One region of the Erwinia magellanica genome, then DNA from elsewhere that is predicted to be linked to it. Evidence: predicted binding sites of a transcription regulator. Region 1 holds the regulator's gene; each other region holds the start of a gene.
What was found. The regulator PhoB, encoded in region 1, activates phosphate uptake and scavenging genes when phosphate is short. The targets are predictions, from matches to a motif close to CTGTCATAAAACTGNCNNAT.

Region 2: a site for PhoB is predicted at 1,205-1,224, ahead of phoA (alkaline phosphatase). Genes of this name have one in related genera too.
Region 3: a site for PhoB is predicted at 1,672-1,691, ahead of rbsK (ribokinase). Genes of this name have one in related genera too.
Region 4: a site for PhoB is predicted at 1,150-1,169, ahead of pstS (phosphate ABC transporter substrate-binding protein PstS). Genes of this name have one in related genera too.

Annotation. Positions count from the first base shown of each region.
Region 1 is NZ_JBCHVC010000002.1:145,710-148,841, forward strand. Features, by position in the region: gene AAH450_RS07730 (AAA family ATPase) at 1-111, opposite strand, end outside; gene sbcD (exonuclease subunit SbcD) at 108-1,331, opposite strand; gene phoB (phosphate response regulator transcription factor PhoB) at 1,531-2,220, shown strand; gene phoR (phosphate regulon sensor histidine kinase PhoR) at 2,244-3,132, shown strand, end outside.
Region 2 is NZ_JBCHVC010000002.1:932,423-935,554, reverse strand. Features, by position in the region: gene phoA (alkaline phosphatase) at 1-1,143, opposite strand, end outside; tRNA gene AAH450_RS11720 (tRNA-Ser) at 1,381-1,468, shown strand; gene phoH (phosphate starvation-inducible protein PhoH) at 1,734-2,522, opposite strand; gene efeB (iron uptake transporter deferrochelatase/peroxidase subunit) at 3,091-3,132, opposite strand, start outside.
Region 3 is NZ_JBCHVC010000003.1:220,213-223,344, reverse strand. Features, by position in the region: gene deoR (DNA-binding transcriptional repressor DeoR) at 94-864, opposite strand; gene deoC (deoxyribose-phosphate aldolase) at 889-1,563, opposite strand; gene rbsK (ribokinase) at 1,753-2,667, shown strand; gene fucP (L-fucose:H+ symporter permease) at 2,681-3,132, shown strand, end outside.
Region 4 is NZ_JBCHVC010000004.1:500,855-503,986, reverse strand. Features, by position in the region: gene glmS (glutamine--fructose-6-phosphate transaminase (isomerizing)) at 1-113, shown strand, start outside; gene pstS (phosphate ABC transporter substrate-binding protein PstS) at 1,267-2,307, shown strand; gene pstC (phosphate ABC transporter permease PstC) at 2,392-3,132, shown strand, end outside.

The DNA.
Region 1 (3,132 bases):
CCCGGTAATGGCAAACAGGCCGTTGCTGGCAAAAGGTTCAGCAGTGAAATCGATCTTCCACTCCCCCTTGAGGGAGTTGAGATTTTTAAACCGCAGCGTCAGGATCTTCATGCCTGCTCCTCGTCATCAATCTCAGTCAGCGTCTGTTTAAACAGCGTGGTGGCACGAGCCAGCCGCTCCGGCTCTTCATGCTCCTCAAGGGCCAGCCGACGACTGAACACCTCCTGCACGCTAAGCTCGCTGAGCGTCTCATTATTCTGCCGGTTGATGACCTGATCGCGCTGCTCCCGGCTGCGTCGCAGTAACACCACTTCCACAGGTAGCTTCTCCGTCAGTTCCTGAATACGACGCTGGAGATCGTTCAGCCAGGCATGGGTAGAAATTTCGATATCAAGCCACACGGTTTTGCCATCTTCACGCGGGAGGATAGCCGCAAGCTGCTGCTCAATCTCTTCCAGCGAACCTTTAATCATCTGCATGGGCTGAAATAGCGGGATCGGCAGCGTTTCAACCTTACTGAGCCTGCCGTCAGCAAAATCGACCAGGAAGACGCTTTTCTCCTTGCCCAGCTCATCAAAGCTGAGCGGAATAGGGGAGCCGCTGTAGCGGATATGGTCGCTATTGGCGATGCGCTGCGCACGATGGATATGCCCCAGCGCAATATAGTCTGCTGGCGGAAAAGCCTGAGCCGGAAAAGCATCAAGCGTGCCGATGTAAATGTCCCTCACCGCGTCACTTTTGGTGACGCCGACGGTCGTTAAATGGCCGGTGGCGATGATGGGGAGCGGCAGATTATGGCGTTCACGCACTTCCAGCGCCGCCTGCCAGCAGCGCTGGTAGTGCTGGGTTATCGCTTCCAGCAGCGTCAGCTGTTTCTCCCGGCCTGACTGGCCCGCCTTGCTGAGGGTAATATCGCGAGGGCGCAGGAAAGGGATAGCACAGAGCAGCGCGCCAGGTTTACCTTCGCGCGTGTTCAGCATCAGCACCTGTTGCGCAGGATCGTCGCTGGCTGCGGCAATGACCCTGGTATTCAGACAGGCAAGCAGCTCGCGAGATTCGTTCAGCGTGGCCACAGAGTCATGATTTCCACCCAGTACCACCAGCTCACAGCGGGTTTGCTGTAGCTTCACAACAAAACGGTTGTAGAGTTCACGCGCATAGCTGGGCGGCGCTCCCGTATCGAAGATATCACCCGCCACGATAATGGCATCTACCTGCTTTTCCACCGCCTGTTCCAGCAGCCAGTCAATAAAAGCCTGATGTTCCGCAGCACGGCTTTTGGTGTAAAAGAACTGGCCCAGGTGCCAGTCTGACGTGTGGAGTATTCGCATGGGGTCCCTCTGAGGCGTAAAGCAGTGCCGACGATTATAAACAGCCAGAGGCAAAACCCCAGACACATTGACCACTACCTTCATAAAAGTGTTATAAATCGGTGGGCTGGGGTCAGTTTTGTTCATAAAACTGTCATAAAACTGACGCATAATGGCGCCGCATATCCAGTGGCATTCCGTCACAGTAGCAGGAGCAATAATGGCTAAGCGCATTCTGGTAGTCGAAGATGAAGCCCCAATCCGTGAGATGTTGTGTTTCGTGCTGGAGCAAAATGACTATCAACCCATAGAAGCGGAAGATTATGACAGTGCGGTCAGTATGCTCATCGAACCCTGGCCTGATTTGATCCTGCTGGACTGGATGCTACCGGGGGGATCGGGCATTCAGTTTATCAAGCACCTGAAGCGTGAAGCGATGACCAGGGATATCCCGGTGATGATGCTCACGGCGCGCGGCGAAGAAGAAGATCGCGTTCGCGGTCTGGAAGTGGGTGCTGACGACTATATTACCAAGCCATTTTCGCCGAAAGAGCTGGTGGCGCGAATTAAAGCAGTGATGCGCCGCATCTCGCCAATGGCGGTGGAGGAGGTTATTGAGATGCAGGGATTGAGCCTGGATCCCTCTTCACACCGCGTGATGTCCGAGACTCAGCCGCTGGAAATGGGGCCAACGGAGTATAAGCTGCTGCACTTCTTTATGACGCACCCGGAGCGGGTCTACAGCCGTGAGCAGTTGCTTAATCATGTGTGGGGCACTAACGTGTACGTCGAAGATCGTACCGTTGACGTTCATATTCGCCGCCTACGCAAGGCGCTGGAACTGACCGGGCACGATCGCATGGTGCAGACGGTTCGCGGAACAGGTTACCGTTTCTCTGCACGTTACTGATCGTTCGCACTGGAGCCTCTACCGTGTTGGAACGCCTCTCCTGGAAGAGACTGCTGCTGGAGCTGGTACTGGCCTGCCTGCCCGCCCTGATTTTGGGGCTGCTGGTCGGCTACCTGCCCTGGCTGCTGCTGATCGCCGTGTTGGCCGTACTGGGCTGGCACTTCGCTAATTTACTCCGTTTATCCCACTGGCTCTGGATCGATCGCAGCATGACGCCACCGGCCGGTCGCGGCAGTTGGGAGCCTCTCTTTTATGGCCTTTACCAGATGCAGGCGAGAAATCGTCGGCGTCGGCGCGAGCTTGGCCACCTGATTAAGCGTTTTCGTAGCGGAGCGGAGTCCCTGCCCGATGCCGTGGTACTTACCACAGAAGAGGGAACCATCTTCTGGTGCAACGGCCTGGCGCAGCAGATGCTGGGGCTGCGCTGGCCGGAGGATAACGGTCAGAACATCCTTAACCTGCTTCGTTACCCCGAATTCACCCGCTACCTCCGCCAGCGGGATTTTTCCCGGCCATTGACCCTGGTGCATAACAGCCATCGCCAACTTGAATTCCGCGTAATGCCCTATTCAGAAGGACAGTGGTTGCTGGTGGCGCGTGACGTGACGCAGATGCATCAATTGGAAGGCGCCCGCCGTAACTTTTTCGCTAACGTCAGCCATGAACTGCGTACGCCGTTAACGGTGCTACAGGGTTATCTGGAGATGATGAATGATTCCGGAATGGAAGGGCCGCTGCGGGATAAAGCGCTGCATACAATGCAGGAGCAGACCCGCCGTATGGATGGTCTGGTGAAACAGCTGCTGACGCTGTCACGCATTGAAGCCGCGCCAGCGCTCGATCTCCAGGAAAAAGTCGAGGTGCCGTTAATGCTGAAGCTGTTACAGCGTGAAGCGGAAACTTTGAGTCAGG
Region 2 (3,132 bases), 790 kb from region 1:
CGTGTTCCCCTCTTTACGGGCAAATTCCAGCGCCTTCTGCACCGCCTCATCCAGATCGACCGTTTCACCGATCTGTCCGCATGGGTTGGCTGCGTGATCCTGTTTATCAATGGAAGCGCCTTCAACCTGTAGGAAGAAGCCGTGCTCATTTTTGCTCAGCAGCTCAATTGCCTTATCGGTCATCTGTGCCAGCGTTGGCGTGGATGCGGGACGCTCATTATTGACTTCACAGGTCACCGGTTTGCCCTCAATGTTGCCGTGATAAGTGGCTTTTGGCCCTTTCCAGCGCACAGGCATATTCCCCTGCGCAAACAGGCCCAACATCGGTTTCTGCTGGCTGGCTTCAGTCACCCCGGTCATGCCTTCCAGGTCAGTCACCCACTGATAGCCGCGCAGCTTAGCCTGCTCTTCCAGGGTTTTTCCCTGCCATTCACCCGCCTTTGCCGTTTCGCTGAACGTTTTACCGCCACCGCCCAGCGTAACGTCCGCTCTGGTATTCAGCAGCTGCTCGGCGATGGAGCCTTTACCCCCTTTCTCAAGCGCATTGGCGGCACACAGCTCACTGGTCTTTTCTGGTCCGTAGCACTTGCGCGAAGTGACGTGAGCGATTTGCGCGGCTGGCGTGGCATCTTCAAGCTCTGCTGTTGAAACGTTGCCGGTGCCTTTCCCTGCTGCTTTCGCCATTTCCATCAGGGTTGGGTGATCTTTGCCGTTAACGTCCACACCAATCGCGCCGTTGTAAGACTTCACGCCGGTGCTCCAGGCGGTAGCTGAAGCGGCAGAGTCGGTAACGTAGTCAGGCTTGTGCGTCTTCTTATCCAGCGAATAGTGGGTGTACTGGCCCGTTAACGGCAGCGCATCAATCCCCTTAAAGAAACCGCCTGCCCCTTCGGCATAGTTACGTGCCGCAGTGATTTCTGAATCCCCCATACCATCCCCAATCAGCAGGATAACGTTTTTAGCCGTGTTGCTGTTCAGAGAAGCTTTTAACGCTTCAGTCTGGTCACCTGTAAGGCGGCGTGCCCCGCCAGGCTGCGTGATATCCCCCTGCGCGGCGCGGCTGTAGGCCGCAACATCGGCCCAGGCGGTGGAGGAGATAACCGTAGCGATAAGAGAGAGGGTGAACAGACTTTTAAGTTTCATTAACTCGATGCTCCATGATGAAGTTTTGCTAAAGATTTCAGGGAGCCAGTTTGCGACACAACCATGATAGTTTTGTGTCGGAGACATTTCTGTATGATGACAAGGGTTTGCCGCACGCTTTTCTGCCAGCACCGCCTTTAAGCCGATAGAATAAAAGAAAAATATGCTTGACCGGGCGCCTTCTACTCCCTATAGTAGCGCCCCGTCGCCCCCTGGGACGACGCAGTAAAACAATACGGTGAGGTGTCCGAGTGGCTGAAGGAGCACGCCTGGAAAGTGTGTATACGGCAACGTATCGAGGGTTCGAACCCCTCTCTCACCGCCATATTTAAAGAGAAAGTCTGAGCGAAAGTTCAGACTTTTTTTTTGCATGTTATACCGGAGAGTGGGGTGAGAACCCTCGACAGGGTTCGACAAAACGGCAGGAGAGCCGTTTTGCACAGCTCTGCTGCCTGAAAGGCGAGGCACATGGACGTGCCTCGTGATCCCCCTCTCTCACCGCCCTATTTAAAGAGAAAGTCTGCGCGAAAGAAGAGACTTGCATAAAAAAAGCCCGGATTTTCATCCGGGCCTGGTCAGTTTTTTTACGGTTAGCCGTAAGCAAGCAGCGTACGCTGGCAGAGCTGTGAGCGGACGCAATCTTCTTTACCGAAACGCACCACGCTTACCATGTCATCATCCTCAAAACGAGCTAAGGCATCGCTGAGGCCTGACTGAACATGTGATGGCAGATCACACTGGGTGATATCGCCATTGACAATCACGGTGACGTTTTCCCCAAGGCGGGTCAGGAACATCTTCATCTGGGCGGCGGTGACGTTTTGCGCCTCATCAAGGATCACCACGGCATTTTCAAAGGTTCGTCCACGCATATAAGCGAAGGGAGCAATCTCCACCTTGCCAATTTCGGGACGCAGACAGTACTGCATAAAGGAAGAACCGAGACGTTTAACCAGAACGTCATACACTGGCCGGAAATAAGGGGCGAACTTCTCGGAGATATCTCCGGGCAGGAAGCCCAGATCCTCATCCGCCTGAAGCACCGGACGCGTAACAATAATCCTGTCAACATCCTTATGAATCAGGGCCTCAGCCGCTTTCGCTGCGCTGATCCAGGTTTTACCGCAGCCCGCTTCGCCCGTGGCGAAGATCAGCTGTTTGCTCTCTATGGCTTTAAGATAGTGCGCCTGAGCTTCATTTCGGGCTTCAATGGGCGTGTAATCGCGCGAATCACGCGCCATCCCTATTGAATCCAGCCCACCCATCTGCACCAGCGAGGTGACCGATTCTTCTTCACGCTGACGGTGACTGCGTGAATCGCTACGAAGCACACGTTTTGCTTCACGACGAGCTTTGATCACTGCTTTCTGTCTTCCCATAGTGACACCTTACAGTTGGTTTCATTTCCCGCATCTGGAATCGATGCGATTACGTGAACGCTTTAGAGGTTTCGGTGGCTTCCTTTTAAGCCTTGTCTGGCCAGAGATTAGGCGCATAGCCTGGCATAAGCGCAGCTGTGCACCGGTCGGGATTTATCGTGAGTTGGCCGTTAGAACAGAAAACTGAGAAAGTTGATGGGGAAGAATCGCCCTCGCAAAAAGCAGCGAAACTTTTTTTGTCGTACTGATGTCCGTTAAAGGACTTTACCATTCGCGATCTCCATAGTGAATCTGACAACACTTCTTTCTACCGCTGTTAATAAAGTGCTACAAATCTCAGTTCGAAAGCAACATCTATTTTACGTCAAGCGTAGCAATCTCAGGATTTATTGCCAGCAGGTGGCGGAAAATTAAATTTTTTCTAAGAATATTCATCGGGTTAGAAATTTTTTAATCACTAATCTGAATCGGAAAAACGGGAGGAAAGAAGGGAAAAAAGCCGACGGCAATATTGATTAAAAAACAACCTCCTGCCTCAGGGCGAGGCAGAAGGCACAGACGTTAACGATCAGGCTTCAAGTAAAGACTGGCCGAGATAATGCTTATCGTC
Region 3 (3,132 bases), on a different contig from region 1:
CCTGTTCCGTTCAGCAGGCTGCGCGGCTGGTTACCTCTATTTTCACTCACCTTGCAGCGCGGCTGGATGCAGCTTTGATCCAGCCTGAAGCCTTCACTTCTGCGCCGTAATCAGCTCAATCCCCAGATTTTTCAGCCTGTTGGTCAGCTCCTTTGGCGGCGCCTCATCACTGACCAGCGTGCCGAAGGCGCTCAGCTCGTCAATACGGGCGGGCAGCACTTTGCCAAACTTGCTACTGTCTGCCACCAGAATTTTGTGGTGGGCGCGCTGCATCGCCTGATGCTTCATCGGCAGCTCGTTGAGGTTGTAGCAGGTTGCCCCCTGAACGGCATCAATCCCTGCGGCAGAGATAAACGCCTTGCCGGGGCAGAGGCTGTCCATTACCGAGCCGTGCCCCAGCGGGGTAAAGATGGCGTTGTCGGCATGGAACTCGCCGCCGTTAAGGATAACCTGACAGGCTGGCTTCTCTTTCAGCGCCAGAAAGGTATTCATGGCACAACAGATAGCGGTAAACGCTAACTCGTTATCAATGGCATCGACAATCCACGGCATGGTGGTGCCGCAGTCGAAAAATACCGTGTCGCCAGGTTCTATCAGCGAAGCCGCCAGCTGCCCCAGCCGCCGCTTCTTCTCGACGTTGTGCGCCTGCTGGTCAGTGACAAAATAGTGCCCCTGACTGTTTTTAGGGTCACTGACAATGTAGCCACCGAGTAACACCACCGCCGAAGGCTGTTCGTTGAGATCCCGCCGGATGGTCATTTCAGAGACGCCCAGCAGGCGCGCGGCTTCCCGCAGGTGGATTTTGTCGGTTCGCTTCAGCGCAGACGACAGCTTGTTTACGCGCTCATCGCGCCGGGTTTCCATGGTCAGTCACTCCTTAAAGAACGGTTAATATCCCTCGCCGGCGGGATGACTGCCGTTGACGATAGCGACGCCAGAACTGGTGCCGATGCGGGTGGCGCCCGCGTTGATCATGATATCGGCTGTCTGACGATCGCGAACCGCGCCTGACGCTTTCACCGCCACGTCCGGACCAGCTGTTTGCTGCATCAGACGAACATGTTCTTCGCGTGCGCCGCCGGTGCTGAAACCGGTGGAGGTTTTCACGAAGGCTACGCTAAGTGCGCGACAAATTTCACAGATTTGAACGATTTGTGCATCGCTGAGCAGGCAGGTCTCTAATATTACCTTCAATGGGATCGGGCCGCAAACCTCGCGCACCGCCTGGATATCGGCCTGCACAGCGGCAATCTCGCCACTCTGTAACCAGCCGACGTTAATCACCATATCGATCTCTTCCGCTCCCGCCTCAATAGCCGCTTTAGCTTCGAACGCTTTAGCGCTGGTCAGTCCCGCGCCCAGCGGAAAACCGATTACCGAACAGACTTTCACGCCGCTGTTTTCCAGCGTTTTTGCCACCAGCGGAACATAACCCGAATTGACGCAAACGGCGTAAAAGCGATGGGCCATCGCCTCTTCGCACAGGGCGGTAATTTGCTGCACGGTGGCATTTGCCGCCAGCAGCGTGTGGTCAATGTAGCGGGCATAGTCAAGGTTTTGCACGGGGGGAGTTCCTCAGCAGATGGGGTGTTTTGTTAAAATAATAACATTTCACGCTGGCCGTCAATCTCCAATCATGACTCTGATGACGCGATTTTCAGGCTGAGACGGGTGTCACAAAAATAACACAAGATGATTGTTATTGTTATTTCTACAACATTTAATGAAGAAAATTTACACGGGGAAAATGTCATGGATATTGCCGTCATTGGCTCAAATATGGTCGACCTGATCACCTATACCAACACGATGCCAAAAGCCGGTGAGACCTTAGAAGCGCCCGATTTTGCTTTGGGCTGCGGTGGCAAAGGGGCAAATCAGGCCGTTGCGGCAGCGAAGCTTGGCGCGGCGGTGATGATGGTCAGCAAGGTTGGCGAAGATCTTTTCGCGGAGAACACGGTTAAAAACTTACGGCAGTTTGGCGTGAACGCTGACAACGTAACCGTTGCCGCAGGCACTTCAAGCGGGGTGGCGCCTATCTTTGTTGACGATCGGTCGCAGAACCGCATCCTGATTATCAAAGGGGCGAATGCTCATCTTGCGCCAGCGGATATCGATGCCGCCTCTGAAGCGCTGAAGCGTTGTCGGCTGATAGTGTTGCAGCTGGAAATTCCGCTGCCCACGGTCTATTACGCCATCGACTTTGCGCGTCAGCACGGTATTCAGGTGATCCTTAATCCTGCTCCGGCAGTAGCGGATCTCGATATTCAGTATGCCTGCCAGTGCGACTATTTCATGCCCAACGAAACCGAACTGGAGATCCTCACCGGCCTGCCTGTCAGTACGGATGAGGAGGTGATCAGGGCAGGGCAAATGTTGCTGGGACGCGGCCTGAAAAACCTGATCATTACCCTGGGAAGCCGGGGATCGGTCTGGATGCATGGCGATGAAGTCCACCGCGTTGAACCAACGCCGGTCAGGGCTGTGGATACCAGCGGAGCGGGAGATGCCTTTATCGGCTGCTTTGCCCACTTCCTGATCCAGCATGGCGATGTGGCTAAGGCGATGGCGTCTGCCTCCGCCTATGCCGCTTGCAGCGTCACCGGACGGGGAACCCAGCTTTCCTATCCCGATGCCGATACCTTTCACCGTTTTCTCACCCGTTAACTGAGGATCCGCTATGCACCCGAACATCGTTCAGCAGCCTGATGGCTATTTAAATAAGACCCCGCTGTTGCAGTTTATTCTGCTCTCCTGCCTCTTCCCTTTGTGGGGATGCGCAGCCAGCCTGAATGACATTTTGATCACCCAGTTCAAAAGCGTGTTTGCCCTCAGCGATTTTGCCAGCGCGCTGGTGCAGAGCGCCTTCTACGGTGGCTATTTCCTGATTGCGATCCCGGCCTCGCTGGTGATCCGCAGCAGCAGCTATAAGGTCGCTATTCTGCTGGGCCTGGCGCTCTATATTGTCGGGTGCGTGCTTTTCTATCCCGCTTCTCACATGGCAACTTACACCATGTTTCTGGCGGCCATCTTCGCCATCGCCATTGGCCTGAGCTTCCTTGAAACGGCAGCAAATACCTACAGCTCAATGATTGGGCATCGGGATCACGCCACGCTGCGCCTTAACGTCAG
Region 4 (3,132 bases), on a different contig from region 1:
CCCCTATCTTCTACACCGTTCCGTTGCAGATGCTCTCCTATCACGTAGCGCTGATCAAGGGCACGGACGTTGACCAGCCGCGTAACCTGGCGAAGTCAGTGACGGTGGAATAGTCCGCTTCTCTGGCAAGGGAGAACAGTGGGATGAGTGACTGATTTTCCCTGAGAAAATCCGGTTATGCCGATTAAAAGGCTGACCGGATTTTTTATTGGTGATGCAGAGAAAAGGATATGGCTGGTTCTTTAAAGAACCCGGTCACAAGGAGTGGGTTAAGAAGGAAATATCGACAGATATTATTGATCTTTTCGCAGACCGGTTTTAATGCCGCCACAGCAGAAAATGCTGTAAGTAATCACATGTTATTAAAAACAGTATTGACTTCGTTTTAAAGATGCGTAGATTATTAGTCAACGGCAGACGAAAGTTGTCTGTCAGTAGTAAGTTCTTAGTTAGTTAGTTAGTTAGTTAGTTAGTTAGTTAGTTAAGTAAGTAAGTAAGTAAGTAAGTAAGTAAGTAAGTAAGTAAGTAAGTAAGTAAGTAAGTAAGTAAGTAAGTAAGTAAGTAAGTAAGTAGTTTGACGCTTAAGAGCGTAAAAGAGTTATCTGCGATAAAGGCCTCGTTATATTGTTGTATGGGGATCATAGTGAGGAGCTGTCAGCCCACATGATGTTTTAAGGCCACGTAGTTGTTATGTTGATCGCAGTGGGGATAAAGTCGCGATGATGTAAGGCAACGCATCAATAAGTGAAGATGTAAAGCCACGCATCAAAAAGTAGATATCGCGAGGGGAATTGTACTGGTTCAGCCTGTCTGGTGTAAGAGTAAAAAGGCAGGTCGTGTTAATTGGTAATAATAGGAGGTATTTATAGAATCAGAACCTAATATTATCTTTGCGAACTTGTACATGCTAAGTTGTACAAACAGCAGTATGTGAAAATTAAGTAATTTAATGCTAATTAATGAAAGTGTAGTACCCTAAAAGCCCTGGCTGTCATAGTCAGGGCTTTTATTATTTTACAGATGAAATATTTATTTACAGCCGTGTTTTCGCGCGATGTACAAAAAAATAAGCTTCCTGCCCCTGATACCCCCTGTTAGCTGCCGCACTAAATCCAGTCCGTTATACCCACCTGGCTGCCGCCCCAACTTTTGTCATAAAACTGTCATATTACGTACACGGTAATGTCATCAAACTGTCCTATTTTGCCTCCAGCAACAATCATTATTCCTGTTAAAACAGCAGACCTGAAATCCCCTGGAGGGAACATGACACTGATGCAAAAAACCCTGGCTCAATGCGTAGCTGTAACCCTCTCATTGAGCGCGGTTTCTGCAATTGCCGCCACTAATCTGACCGGCGCTGGCGGCACCTTCCCGGCGCCTGTTTATAATAAATGGGCTGCTGACTACAACACCGAAACTGGCGCACAGGTTAACTATCAGGGCATCGGTTCTTCCGGCGGTGTAAAACAGATCATTGCCAGGACTGTGGATTTCGGTGCATCTGATGCGCCAATGAAAGATGAAGATTTGCAGAAAAATGGCCTGTTCCAGTTCCCTACCGTGATCGGCGGCGTAGTGCTGGCCGTTAATATTCCGGGTATTAAATCTGGCCAGCTGACGCTGGACGGAAAAACCGTGGGCGACATCTACCTGGGCACCATCAAAAAATGGAACGACCCGGCTATTACCAAACTGAACCCGGGTGTGAAGCTGCCAGACAGCAACATCAACGTGGTTCGCCGCGCTGACGGTTCAGGCACCTCGTTCGTGTTCACCAGCTACCTGGCAAAAGTTAACAGCGACTGGAACAGCAAAATTGGTAAAGGCAACACCGTAAACTGGCCTACCGGTCTTGGCGGTAAGGGTAACGACGGCGTTGCGGCCTTCGTACAGCGCCTGCCTGGCTCTATCGGCTATGTTGAGTACGCCTATGCCAAACAGAACAGCCTGGCTTACACCAAACTGATTGATGCCGACGGCAAAGCCGTGGAGCCAGGCGAGAAGAGTTTCAGCAACGCCGCGAAAGGCGCTAACTGGAGCGAATCTTTCGCACAGGACCTGACTTACCAGAAAGGAGCTGATGCCTGGCCAATCTCCTCCACCACCTTCATTCTGGTGCACAAAGAGCAGGCAAATGCTGAGAAAGGTGCTGCTGTACTGAAGTTCTTTGACTGGGCTTACAAAAACGGTGGCAAAACCACTAACAGCCTGGACTACGCTTCACTGCCGGACTCTGTTGTTGAGCAGATCCGCGCAGCATGGAAAACCAACGTAAAAGACGGCTCGGGTAAAGCGCTTTACTAAGCGGTTGTAGGGGCCGGTTAATCCGGCCTGTTCCATCGGGCGGCATCGTCGTGCCGCCCCTACACTTTCAATATCGGGAATCCTATGGCTGAAACCAAGCCGACATTTAAAGCCCCCGGCAAACAGGGTGACCTCATCTTCGGTGCGCTGGTAAAACTGGCTGCGCTGATTGTGCTGTTTCTGCTCGGCGGCATTATTGTCTCTCTGATCTTCTCCTCCTGGCCCAGCATGCAGAAGTTCGGCTTCTCTTTCCTGTGGACCAAAACCTGGGATGCTCCCAACGAACAATTTGGTGCGCTGGTGCCTATCTATGGCACCGTCGTGACCTCGGTGATTGCGTTAGTTATCGCCGTTCCGGTTAGTTTTGGCATCGCGCTGTTCCTGACAGAACTTGCCCCTGGCTGGTTACGCCGCCCTCTGGGTGTGGCGATTGAGCTGCTGGCCGCAATCCCAAGTATTGTCTATGGCATGTGGGGGCTGTTTATCTTCGCCCCGCTGTTTGCTAACTACTTCCAGACGCCGCTGGGCGACCTGATGGCGAACATTCCCATCGTTGGCGCGCTGTTCTCGGGGCCTGCATTTGGGATAGGCATTCTGGCTGCCGGAATTATTCTGGCCATCATGATCATTCCCTACATCGCTTCAGTGATGCGTGACGTGTTTGAACAGACTCCGGTGATGATGAAAGAGTCGGCGTATGGCATTGGCTGTACCACCTGGGAAGTCATCTGGCGGGTGGTGCTTCCGTTCACCAAAAATGGTGTGATTGGCGGCGTGATGCTGGGCCTGGGCCGTGCTCTGGGTGAAACCATGGCTGTGACCTTT